DNA from 4 places in the Pseudomonas sp. LBUM1652 genome. Region 1 is predicted to be linked to each of the others. Evidence: predicted binding sites of a transcription regulator. Region 1 holds the regulator's gene; each other region holds the start of a gene.

Region 1 (3,111 bases):
TCCGGTGGTGAACGCCGACGGGTGGAAATCGCCCGCGCCCTGGCGACAGCACCGAAATTCATCCTGCTCGACGAACCGTTCGCCGGTGTCGACCCGATCTCGGTCGGCGACATCAAGCAGATCATCCATCATCTCAAGGCCAAGGGCATCGGTGTTCTGATCACCGACCACAACGTCCGTGAGACGCTGGACATCTGCGAAACCGCCTACATCGTCAACGACGGTCAGTTGATTGCCGAAGGCGATGCAGAAACCATCCTGGCCAACGATCTGGTCAAGGAAGTGTATCTGGGCCATGAATTCCGCCTGTAAGCCTGTTAGTGCCGAGTGAGCCGCCCGGGCGCTGTATCGATTCAAGCAGAATTTAATACGCTTTAATTGTTACAGCGCTCTAGGCAAACACTTCAGTTTCAGGCATATAATTTGCTTAAGTTTGGCGCTCCGGCGCCCTGTAGTGGATGGCGCATAGCGCCGGCGAATAAGGTGTTAAGCCCCTGCCATGAAACCATCGCTAGTCTTGAGAATGGGCCAGCAGCTGACGATGACACCGCAGCTGCAACAGGCTATCCGCCTGCTCCAATTGTCGACCCTGGATCTGCAACAGGAAATCCAGGAGGCCCTGGAATCCAATCCGATGCTCGAACGCCAGGAAGAAGGCGACGACTTCGACAACTCCGATCCTCTGGCCGACAACGCTGAACAGAAGCCCAACACCGAGATCCAGGAACCCTCCTATCAGGAAACCGCCCCGACGGTGGATAACCTAGAGGAAGGCGACTGGAGCGAACGCATCCCCAACGAGCTTCCGGTCGATACGGCCTGGGAAGACGTCTACCAGACTAGCGCCAGCAGCCTGCCCAGCAGCGACGATGACGAGTGGGACTTCACCACCCGTACCTCCGCCGGCGAAAGCCTGCAAAGCCACCTTCTGTGGCAACTTAACCTCGCGCCGATGTCCGACACCGATCGACTGATCGCCGTCACCCTGATCGATTGCATCAACAATCAGGGTTATCTGGACGAAACCCTCGAAGAGATCCTCGAAGCGTTCGATCCAGAACTGGACATCGAGCTGGACGAAATCGAAGCCGTTCTGCACCGCATCCAGCAATTCGAGCCTGCCGGCATCGGCGCCCGCAATCTTGGCGAATGCCTGCTGCTGCAACTACGCCAGTTGCCGGCCAAGACGCCTTGGCTGGCCGAAGCGAAACGTCTGGTCACCGATTATATCGACCTGCTGGGCAGCCGCGATTACAGCCAGTTGATGCGGCGCATGAAGCTCAAGGAAGATGAGTTGCGTCAGGTCATCGAGCTGGTGCAGAGCCTCAACCCGCGCCCGGGCTCGCAGATCGAATCGACTGAAGCCGAGTACGTCGTACCGGACGTCATCGTGCGCAAGGACAACGAGCGCTGGCTGGTCGAGCTGAATCAGGAGTCGGTGCCTCGCCTACGGGTCAACGCCCAGTACGCCGGCTTCGTGCGACGCGCCGATACCAGCGCCGACAACACCTTCATGCGCAATCAGTTGCAGGAAGCGCGCTGGTTCATCAAGAGCCTGCAAAGCCGCAACGAAACCCTGATGAAAGTTGCCACCCAGATCGTTGAGCATCAGCGCGGGTTTCTGGAATACGGCGATGAAGCCATGAAGCCGCTGGTCCTGCATGACATCGCTGAAGCGGTCGGCATGCACGAGTCGACGATTTCCCGGGTGACCACGCAAAAATTCATGCATACACCGCGCGGTATCTATGAATTGAAATACTTTTTTTCCAGCCACGTCAGCACCTCCGAAGGCGGTGAATGCTCGTCCACGGCGATCCGCGCGATCATCAAAAAACTGGTTGCCGCGGAAAATCAGAAAAAGCCGTTGAGTGACAGCAAGATCGCTGGTTTACTGGAGGCACAAGGCATTCAGGTGGCTCGCCGCACCGTCGCCAAGTACCGCGAGTCCCTAGGGATCGCGCCTTCGAGCGAACGCAAGCGGTTGATGTAAGCCACGTTACAGCGTTCCAGTGGCAGGCTTTTCGGCCTGCCGCTTTATGCACTGGCAACGAAGGAGAAGCTGTATGCAAGTCAACATCAGTGGACACCAACTGGAAGTGACCGAACCTCTGCGCACCTACATCAACGAGAAACTCGAACGATTGGAGCGCCATTTCGACAAGATTACCAACGTGCAAGTCACGATGTGTGTCGAAAAGCTGAAGCAGAAAATCGAAGCCACCTTGCATATTCCCGGCAGTGAAGTGGTCGCCAACGCGGAACATACCGATATGTACGCCGCGATCGACGCCCTGACCGACAAGCTGGATAAACAACTCAAAAAGCATAAGGAAAAGACCCAGAGCCTGCTCCAGGGCGCGACCGGTCGATAACCCCCCACTCCATGATCCGACTTGAAAGTATCCTGACCCCCGGCCGTTCCCTCGTGAACGTGCCGGGCGGCAGTAAAAAGAAAGCCCTCGAACAGATTGCCAATCTGATCGCCCGCGAAGTGCCGGCTCTGGAGATGCAAGATGTCTTCGAGGCCCTGATCGCTCGTGAGAAACTCGGCTCCACCGGTTTCGGCAACGGCATCGCCATTCCTCACTGCCGCCTCAAGGGTTGCCAATCGCCTATCAGCGCCTTGATGCACCTTGAAGCCCCAATCGATTTCGACGCCATCGACGGTGCTCCGGTTGACCTGCTGTTCGTATTGCTGGTGCCTGAAGCTGCGACCGATGCGCATCTGGAATTGCTGCGTCAGATCGCCAGCATGCTTGATCGTAAGGACGTTCGCGAAAAATTGCGTAGTGCTTCGAGCAACGAAGCCTTGTATCAGGTCGTCGTGGACGAACAAAGCGGGCACTAATCATGCGCTTGATCATCGTCAGTGGCCGTTCCGGCTCGGGCAAAAGTACGGCGTTGAATGTCCTTGAGGACAACGGCTACTACTGCATCGACAATTTGCCGGCGGGCCTGCTGCCGGAACTCGCAGAGCGCGCACTCATTCATACTGAACTGGCACAACCGCTGGTGGCAGTGTCGATCGATGCGCGTAATCTGCCGAGTCATCTGTCACGCTTCCCCGAGTTGCTGGAAGAAGTCCGCAGCCGCCACATCCAGTGCGAT
Region 2 (3,111 bases), 2.6 Mb from region 1:
ACTTTGGACAGCGCAACGCTGCCCAGGCCCGCCAGGTTCAGCATCAACTCACCGCCGGTCTGGCTGATGGTCACGCTGTTGACGGTCGCTGGCAGGTAAGTCACCAGCGAAGTGGCCTTGCCGTCGTAAGTGGCGCTGGCGGTGAACGTGTAAGTGCCCGCCTTCGCGACCGCACCGGAAGCGTCCTTGCCGTCCCAGATGAAGCTGGCGTTGCCGGCTTTCTGGGTGCCCATGTCGATGGTGCGCACGACTTTGCCATCGGCATCTTTGATCGAGAGCGAAACTGCGCCGGAGGCCGGAACCACGACGGTGCCATTGAGGCTTTTGCTGGTGTCGACTACAGCCTTGTCGGTCTGCGCGATGACCGAACGGCCAACCAGCGACGACGCCTGCAATGCTTGCGAGGAGTTGTAGTTGCCGGCAATGCCGGTGACGGTGTCGTTCAGCGTAGTGATGCCTTCCAGGCTGCTGAACTGCGCCAACTGAGCGACGAACTCGCTGTTGTCCTGCGGATCGAGCGGGTTCTGGTTCTTCAGTTGGGTGACCAGCAGTTGCAGGAAGGCATCTTTGCCCAAAGCCTGCTTGCCGGTGGCGCTGTTGGTGGCCGCAGCCAGACCATCAGTGGTCGTCCCGGTCTTGACCGAAGAATTGGCCAGAACGTCTTTGATGCTTACGCCGCTGGTGGAATCGGAAACACTCATGGCAGTCGCCCCTTATTACTGACCGAGGGTCAGTACCTTCTGCATCATGGTTTTGGCGGTGTTCATCATTTCGGCGTTGGTCTGGAAGGAACGGCTCGCGGAAATCATGTCAGCCATTTCTTCCACCACGTTGACGTTCGGGTAGTAGACGTAGCCTTTGCCGTCAGCGGCCGGATGGTTCGGCTCGTAACGCGCTTCGAGGTTGCTCTGGTCTTCGACCACACCGAGTACCTGCACGCCTTGACCGGCCGCATCCTGGCTCTGGAACAGCGAGTTGCTGCCGCTGTTCTGGCCACCCTGGAACATGGTGGCGAACACCGGGTGACGGGCGCGGTAGGTCTGGTCGATGCTCGAAGAGACGGTTTCGGCGTTGGCGATGTTCGAAGCCACGGTGTTCAGACGCGTGGTTTGTGCGCTCATGCCGCTACCGGCAATGTTGAAAACGCTGGACAGGGACATGGATTACTCTCCGCGCAGGGCTGATACCAGCCCTTTGAATTTGCTGTTGAGCAGCGTGAAGCTGGCCTGGAAGCCGACGGCGTTTTCCGCGTAATTCGACTGTTCCAGTTGTGCATCCACGGTGTTCTGGTCGATCGACGGTTGCATCGGCGTGCGATACATCAGCGACTCGTCGCCGTTGCCCAGTCCTTCAGCCTCGATGTGACGGCTGTTGGTCATGTTCAGGGCAAACGTGCCACCGCTCTTGGTTTTCTCGGTCTGTGCTTCGAGCACTTTGGAGAATTCCAGATCCCGCGCCTTGTAGTTCGGGGTATCGGCGTTGGCGATGTTGTTGGCCAGGACTTCGGCACGCTGGGCGCGGAAGCCCAGGGCTTTTTCGTGAATGCCGAGCGCTTTATCGAAGCTGATGCTCATGTCGGGAACCTTCGGGTGACCGGTTTTTCGTAACTGAGCTTTAGCAAGCGGCGTGCCAATGCGAGAAGTCCCCGTAAACCGGGGCTTTGCCGGGCATCGGCAAAGCGGCAATGCCAGAAAAGCGGCAACCGGTTTCCGCCAGATGCCGCTTTTCTGCCGCTCTCAGCCCTGCCCTTGCCCTGTAGGAGCTGCCGAAGGCTGCGATCTTTTGATCTTCAAAAACAAAATCAAAAGATCGCAGCCTTCGGCAGCTCCTACATGAAGCAGAATCATCGGGCATAAAAAAACGGGAGGCTTTGAGGGCCTCCCGTCTTTTTTGTGTTGCCGATGCAATCATTTCGCCTGGTAAATGATCCCCGGGCTGCACTGGACCATCTGGTAATGATCCGGCAAACCGTTCAGCGCTTCGGAAGCGCCAAGGAACAGATAACCGCCCGGCTTCAACGTGCTGTGAATGCGCAACAGGATGTCTTTCTTCACCTCGGCGGAGAAGTAGATCAGCACGTTGCGGCAGAACACGATGTCGAACTTGCCCAGCGCGGCATAGCTGTCGAGCAAGTTGAACGAGCGAAACTCCACCCGGTTCTTGATCGGCGCCTTGATCACCCAGCGTCCCGGCCCTTTCGGGTCGAAGTAACGCTGCAAACGATCGGCAGACAAACCCCGCCCGATCGCCAGGCTGTCGTACTCGCCGGTCTTGCAATTGTTCAGCATGAGGCCGGACAAGTCCGTGGCAACAATCTGCACGCCCATCTTCAACTGGCCGAGGTTGGTCCGCTCGAACTCGTCGATCGACATCGACAGCGAGTACGGTTCCTGCCCCGACGAGCAGGCCGCCGACCAGATCCGCAGACGCTGGTTGGGGCTGGCCTTGATGGCCTCGGGCAGCACCTTGTTCTTCAAGACTTCAAACGGATAGGTGTCACGAAACCACAGGGTTTCGTTGGTCGTCATGGCATCAACCACCTGCTCGCGCAAACCGCTGCGCGGCTGGGTCTGGATGCGCTGGACCAGCTCACCCAGCGACTTGATGCCTTGCTGCTCCATCAGTTTGTTGAGACGGCTCGAGACCAGGTACTGCTTGTTTTCACCGAGCAAAATGCCACAGGCTTTTTCCAGGAAGACCCGGAACTGTTCGAAATCCAAATTACCCGTAGACAATGATGCCGCCTCTTAAATCGTGTTGACCGCCAGGGACAAAAGGCCCCTAGCTGATATCTGCTGCTTTGATCCGGTCGACTACCCGGGATGCCAGGTCATCAGGACGGAATTTGGCCAAAAAGTCATCGGCACCGACTTTCTTGACCATCGCCTGATTGAATACCCCCGACAACGAAGTATGCAGGATGATATGAAGCTTTTGCATGCGCGCGTCGCCGCGGATTTCCGCCGTCAGGGTGTACCCGTCCATCTCCGGCATCTCGATGTCGGAGATCATCATCAGGAACTCTTCTTCCGGCTTCTTGCCCTCGTCGACCAGCTTGCGCAGGTAATCCAGCGCCTGCTTGCCGTCGTTCAACGCCACCACTTCGACGCC
Region 3 (3,111 bases), 610 kb from region 1:
TTCCTTGAAACGTGCGTTCACTGCATAGAACGGCATCGTCTGTACCTCTATGCCGGCAAGCTCCAGCGGTTCGTCTTCAGCGGCATCCGGGTGACGGATGTCGATGACGATCTGACCGGCCAGCGCTTCGCCGACTTCTTCAATCTGCAAATCCTGGCCCAATTCGTCGATGACTCGATCGATCGCGACCAGTTTGGCGTTGGCGAGCGCACGCTCGAGCACCGCCATGTCGAATTCTTTCTCTTCGTGCTCAACGCGGCCACGCTTGGCGGCGGTCTTCGGATTGACCGAGATGACGCCGCAGTATTCCGGCATGTGCCGGGCGAAATCGGCGGTGCCGATCTCGTTGGCCGTGTCGATGATGTCCTGCTTGTGGGCGACGATCAGCGGGCGCAGGACCAGTTTATCGGTCACGCAATCGATCACCGACAGGTTCGGCAGCGTCTGGCTCGAAACCTGGGAGATCGCTTCACCGGTGACCAGCGCATCGATATGCAGGCGGTCGGCGATCGCGGAGGACGCGCGCAACATCATACGCTTCAATACGACGCCCATATGACTGTTATCGACTTTGGCGAGAATTTCGCCCAACACTTCTTCAAATGGAACACTGACAAATAGCACGCGCTGCGAGCTGCCGTACTTCTTCCAGATGAAATGCGCGACTTCCATCACGCCCAATTCGTGGGCACGCCCGCCCAGATTAAAGAAGCAGAAGTGCGCCATCAGGCCGCGGCGCATGATCTGGTAGGCCGCAACGGTCGAATCAAAGCCGCCGGACATCAATACCAGCGTCTGCTCCAACGCACCAAGCGGATAACCGCCGATGCCGTTGTGCTGGCTGTGGATGACAAACAACCGTTTGTCGCGAATTTCCATGCGAACTTTAATTTGCGGTGCTTTCAGGTCGATGCCGGCGGCACCGCACTCACGGCGCAGCTTGCTGCCGACGTATTTTTCGACGTCCATCGAGCTGAACGTGTGCTTGCCTGCACGTTTGCAGCGCACCGAGAAAACCTTCCCCGCCAGCGCATCGCCGTAGTGCTGTTTGCACTTCTCGGTAATGTCGTCGAAGTCACCCAGCGGGTACTCGTCGATCTGCAAAAAGTGCGCGATGCCCGGCATGCAGGTCAGGCGCTCACCCATCTCTTTCAAGGCTTTGGGGTCGGTAACGCGGGTTTCCAGCTCGAGGTTGTCCCACACACCGTTCACCACCACAGCCGGGTCCAGATCGCGGAGCACGGCGCGGATGTTCTTGGCCAACTGGCGGATGAATTTCGTCCGGACAGGTCGGCTTTTGATGGTGATCTCGGGGAAGACTTTTACGATTAGTTTCATGAAAACAGCGCGCGCAGGGCCAGCCGAAAAAGGGGGGCGCGGATTATAGCGGAAATTGCTCAAGGTTTAACCAGTTAATGTGCAGAAGGTTTTGCGCGCACCAAAACGGGTCATTTATGGATTAAGACGCTACATTAGGGGGCGAGATTTTCACCATCAGGGCGCTTTGCACCTTTATAAGCGTGAATTTGGGGCAAAAAACCCATGCTGGGGCACTGGCATGCAATTTGCTCCCTTGTGAGGCAGGTTGCCTTGGCAGAGTATTCGCGCCGGCATCACCACTATTAAGGGCATCCACTACCAGCCCTAATTCACCCGGAGGACACTATGTCGAAGTCGGTTCAACTCATCAAAGATCATGACGTCAAGTGGATTGATCTGCGCTTCACGGACACCAAAGGCACTCAGCACCACGTGACCATGCCGGCTCGCGATGCGCTGGAAGACGACTTCTTCGAAGTCGGCAAGATGTTCGACGGTTCCTCCATCGCTGGCTGGAAAGGCATCGAAGCCTCCGACATGATCCTGCTGCCGGACGACGAAACTGCCGTTCTCGACCCGTTCACCGAAGACGCGACCCTGATCCTGGTCTGCGACATCATCGAACCGTCGACCATGCAAGGTTACGATCGCGACCCGCGCGCCATCGCTCACCGCGCCGAGGAATACCTGAAGACCACCGGTATCGGTGACACCGTCTTCGCCGGTCCAGAACCAGAATTCTTCATCTTCGACGAAGTGAAGTTCAAGTCGGACATCTCCGGCTCGATGTTCAAAATCTACTCCGAACAAGGTTCGTGGATGTCCGACCAGGACATCGAAGGTGGTAACAAGGGTCACCGTCCAGGCGTCAAAGGTGGCTACTTCCCGGTTCCGCCGTTCGACCACGACCACGAAATCCGTACTGCCATGTGCAACGCACTGGAAGAAATGGGCCAGACCGTTGAAGTTCACCACCACGAAGTGGCGACTGCCGGTCAGAACGAAATCGGTGTCAAGTTCAACACCCTGGTGAAGAAAGCTGACGAAGTTCAGACTCTGAAATACGTTGTACACAACGTTGCCGACGCTTACGGCCGCACCGCTACCTTCATGCCGAAGCCGCTGTACGGCGACAACGGTTCGGGTATGCACGTACACATGTCCATCTCCAAAGATGGCAAGAACACCTTCGCTGGCGAAGGCTATGCCGGCCTGTCCGAAACCGCTCTGTACTTCATCGGCGGCATCATCAAGCACGGTAAGGCCCTGAACGGCTTCACCAACCCGGCTACCAACTCGTACAAGCGTCTGGTGCCAGGCTTCGAAGCTCCGGTCATGCTGGCCTACTCGGCTCGTAACCGTTCCGCCTCGATCCGTATTCCTTACGTCAACAGCCCTAAAGGCCGTCGTATCGAAGCGCGTTTCCCGGATCCGGCAGCCAACCCGTACCTGGCTTTCGCAGCACTGCTGATGGCCGGCCTGGACGGTATCCAGAACAAGATCCACCCAGGCGATGCCGCTGACAAAAACCTGTACGACCTGCCGCCTGAAGAGGCGAAAGAGATCCCACAAGTTTGCGGCAGCCTGAAAGAAGCCCTGGAAGAGCTGGACAAGGGCCGTGCGTTCCTGACCAAGGGCGGCGTGTTCTCCGACGACTTCATCGACGCTTACATCGCGCTGAAATCCGAAGAAGAAATCAAGGTCCGTACCTTCGTACACCCACTGGAATATGAGCTGTACTACAGCTGCTGATCCGGTAGCGCCGCGCTAAGCGGCGTGACAAAAAGAGGC
Region 4 (3,111 bases), 830 kb from region 1:
AGCATCTGGTCGGCGGTGGAGATCACCTTGGAGTTCATCTCGTAAGCGCGCTGAGTGGTGATCATGTTGACCATCTCTTCAACGGTGCTGACGTTGGACGTTTCCAGGGTGTTCTGCAGCGTGGTACCGAAACCGTTCAGGCCCGGAGTACCGACTTGCGGCGCGCCGGAAGCAGCGGTTTCCAGGAACAGGTTGTTGCCCACCGCTTGCAGGCCGGCCGGGTTGATGAAGTCGGCGGTTTGCAGGTTGCCAATCACTTGGGAAGCCGGGTTGCCGGCAACGGTGATCGATACGGTGCCGTCACGGCCGACGGTGAAGGTCTGGGCATCGTTCGGAATGACGATGGCTGGTTCCAGAGCGAAACCGCTGGCGTTGACGACCTGGCCATTGGAATCGAGGTGGAAAGTACCGTCACGGGTGTAGGACGTGGTGCCGTCCGGTTGCAGAATCTGGAAGAAACCGCGACCGTCAACGGCCAGATCCAGCGGCTGTTCGGTGGTTTGCAGGCTGCCGGCGGTGAAGTTTTTCTGCGTGCCGACAATGCGCACACCGGTACCCACTTGCAGACCCGACGGCAGTTCGCTGTCCTGGGTCGACTGGGCGCCTGGCTGACGCTTGATCTGATACAGCAAGTCCTGGAACTCGGCGCGGTCACGCTTGAAACCCGTGGTCGAGACGTTTGCCAGGTTGTTGGAAATGGTGGTCAGGTTAGTGTCCTGGGCGGACAGACCGGTTTTGGCAACCCATAGAGCCGGAAGCATTCGATTCTCCTCGTGCGCCTGTTTTACGGCGCGACGTTCTGATAATTAGCTGATCTGCAAGACCCGAGCCATGGCTTGGTCGTCGTCTTTGGCGGTGTTCATCATCTTGACGTGCAACTCGAACTGCTTGGCCAGGGCCAGTACCGAAGTCATTTCTTCCACGGCATTGACGTTGCTCGACTCCAGGAAACCCGACACCAGTTTGACGTTGGCATCGATCGGCGCAGGCTGGCCGTCCTTGGTGTAGATCGAGCCGTCGAGGCCCTTGTTCATGTTCTTGATGTCCGGGTTGACCAGTTTGATCCGGTCGACTTCCGCCATGACGCGCGGGCCTTCGCCCATCGCACGAATACTGATGGTGCCGTCTTCGCCGACTTCGATCTGCTGCTCGGGTGGCACGGCGATCGGACCGCCATTGCCCATCACCGGCATACCATTGCCGGCACGCAGGACGCCGAGGGCGTCGACATTCAGGCTGCCGGTGCGCACGTAGCTTTCGCCGCCGTTGGGATTCTGCACGGCGATCCAGCCATTGCCGGTCACGGCGACGTCGAGGTCACGGCCGGTCTGCACCAGCGAGCCTGGCGTGAAATCAGTGGCGGGCCGTTCGCTCAGGGCAAACGCGCGCGCCGGAAAGCTGTCACCGAACACCGGCATCGAACGCGCCTGCTCCAGGTCGCGCTGAAAACCGTTGGTGGAGATGTTCGCCAGGTTGTTGGCATGAGCCTTCTGCGCCAGTGCGTTCTGGCTGGCGCCGGTCATTGCCACATAAAGGTACTTGTCCACACTCTTTCCTCTGCATGCCGGACGTTTGCCGCCCACCGCTGTACTGCTGAGCCATAAGCAATTTGCAGACCAACTTTTTTCTGGCGGCTTGAGGCCCGGCAAACAAAGGACTTGAGGGGTATTGCGGGGAATTGGGAAATGTATCGAAGTCGAAAAACCGGCGGTGTTATGCCGCTTCGCGGCAATCGACCAAATGATCGCAGCGTGCCGCAGCTCCTACAGGAATCCGCATTCCAACTCTAGAAGCTGCCGAAGGTTCGGGCCGCGTTCGGAGGATCTTTCGATCTTAGGCTTCAGGCTCTTTGCCCACCTCATACTCACGCAACTTATTGGCAATGGTCGTATGCGAAACGCCAAGGCGCTTACCCAGTTGCCGACTGCTCGGGTGCTCGGAATACAGACGTTCCAGCACGGCCTTCTCAAACCGCCCGACGATCTCGTCCAGCCCACCTTCAAGGGAAAAATCGCCAAGCGGCTGACGCACGCCATAATCCGGCAGACGAATATGCTCGGCCTTGACCGTGCCGCCATCACACAGCGACACCGCCTGAAACAGCACATTCTCTAACTGCCGCACATTGCCCGGCCAGTGATAATGACTGAGCCGATCCATGGCCGTCGGCGCCAGTTTTGGTAGCGAGCAGCCGATCTGCCGACTGGCCTGATCGAGGAAGTGCTCCACCAATGGCGTCAATCCGTCGAGGCATTCGCGCAGCGGCGGAATGTGCAGCGAAAGCACGTTCAAGCGGTGGTACAAATCCTGACGAAACTCGCCGCGAGCGCACAACTCGGACAAGTCCACCTGTGTTGCGCAGATCACCCGCACATCCAGATAAACCTCTTCATCGCTGCCGACGCGACGGAAACAGCCGTCCTGTAAGAAGCGCAGCAATTTCACCTGCAAGCGCGGGCTCATTTCGCCGACACCATCGAGAAACAGCGTGCCGCCCGCCGTCAACTCCAGCAGACCGAGCTTGCCTTCAGCGCGTGCGCCTTCGAAAGCACCGGGGCCATAGCCGAACAGCTCGGTCTCGGCCATAGACTCCGGCAGGCCGGCGCAGTTGAGCGCCATCAGCGGCGATTGTCCGCGCGGACTGGCGAGGTGACAGGCGCGTGCCAGCAACTCCTTGCCGGTGCCGGTTTCGCCTTCTATCAATAGAGGTGCATCAAGGGGCGCCATGCGACGCGCTTCGCGCACCACCGCCGCCATGACTTTCGAGCTTTGGAAGATGCTGTCGAAACCGCGCAACTCCTGCTTGCGCACGTTATAGATGCGCTCGCCGACACGGTCGGCGCGATGCAAGGTCAGCACCGCACCGGCCATCGCTTCGCTGTCGTCGTGCTCCGATTGCAGCGGAGCGATGTCGGCGAGAAAAACGTCGCCCTTGACCTTGACCCGCATGCCGTTGATTCGCGATTTATTGGCGCGCACCAGTTCCGGCAGGTCGAAATCTTCGGCGTAGCGGGACAGCGGAATCCCCGGCACCTCGTCGACGCGCACGCCGAGCAACTGCGCCGCCGCGCGGTTGGCGGCGACAATCGAGCCACCCATATCGATCGACAA

What was found. The regulator sigma-54, encoded in region 1, starts transcription at its own class of promoters, with help from an activator protein. The targets are predictions, from matches to a motif close to ANTGGCATNNANNTTGCTNT.
Region 2: flgB (flagellar basal body rod protein FlgB) is a predicted target of sigma-54. The motif match lies at 1,615-1,634, and genes of this name have one in related genera.
Region 3: glnA (glutamate--ammonia ligase) is a predicted target of sigma-54. The motif match lies at 1,553-1,572, and genes of this name have one in related genera.
Region 4: ACA069_RS08300 (flagellar basal body rod protein FlgF) is a predicted target of sigma-54. The motif match lies at 1,602-1,621, and genes of this name have one in related genera.

What each region holds. Positions count from the first base shown of each region.
Region 1 covers NZ_CP166804.1:1,003,462-1,006,572, reverse strand. Annotated here, with positions in the region: gene lptB (LPS export ABC transporter ATP-binding protein) at 1-312, shown strand, start outside; gene ACA069_RS04405 (RNA polymerase factor sigma-54) at 500-1,993, shown strand; gene hpf (ribosome hibernation-promoting factor, HPF/YfiA family) at 2,067-2,375, shown strand; gene ptsN (PTS IIA-like nitrogen regulatory protein PtsN) at 2,387-2,851, shown strand; gene rapZ (RNase adapter RapZ) at 2,854-3,111, shown strand, end outside.
Region 2 covers NZ_CP166804.1:4,712,488-4,715,598, forward strand. Annotated here, with positions in the region: gene flgD (flagellar hook assembly protein FlgD) at 1-701, opposite strand, end outside; gene flgC (flagellar basal body rod protein FlgC) at 717-1,160, opposite strand; gene flgB (flagellar basal body rod protein FlgB) at 1,164-1,574, opposite strand; gene cheR (protein-glutamate O-methyltransferase CheR) at 1,908-2,735, opposite strand; gene ACA069_RS21230 (chemotaxis protein CheV) at 2,782-3,111, opposite strand, start outside.
Region 3 covers NZ_CP166804.1:389,745-392,855, reverse strand. Annotated here, with positions in the region: gene thiI (tRNA uracil 4-sulfurtransferase ThiI) at 1-1,338, opposite strand, end outside; gene glnA (glutamate--ammonia ligase) at 1,666-3,072, shown strand.
Region 4 covers NZ_CP166804.1:1,828,855-1,831,965, reverse strand. Annotated here, with positions in the region: gene flgG (flagellar basal-body rod protein FlgG) at 1-761, opposite strand, end outside; gene ACA069_RS08300 (flagellar basal body rod protein FlgF) at 807-1,547, opposite strand; gene ACA069_RS08295 (sigma-54-dependent transcriptional regulator) at 1,834-3,111, opposite strand, start outside.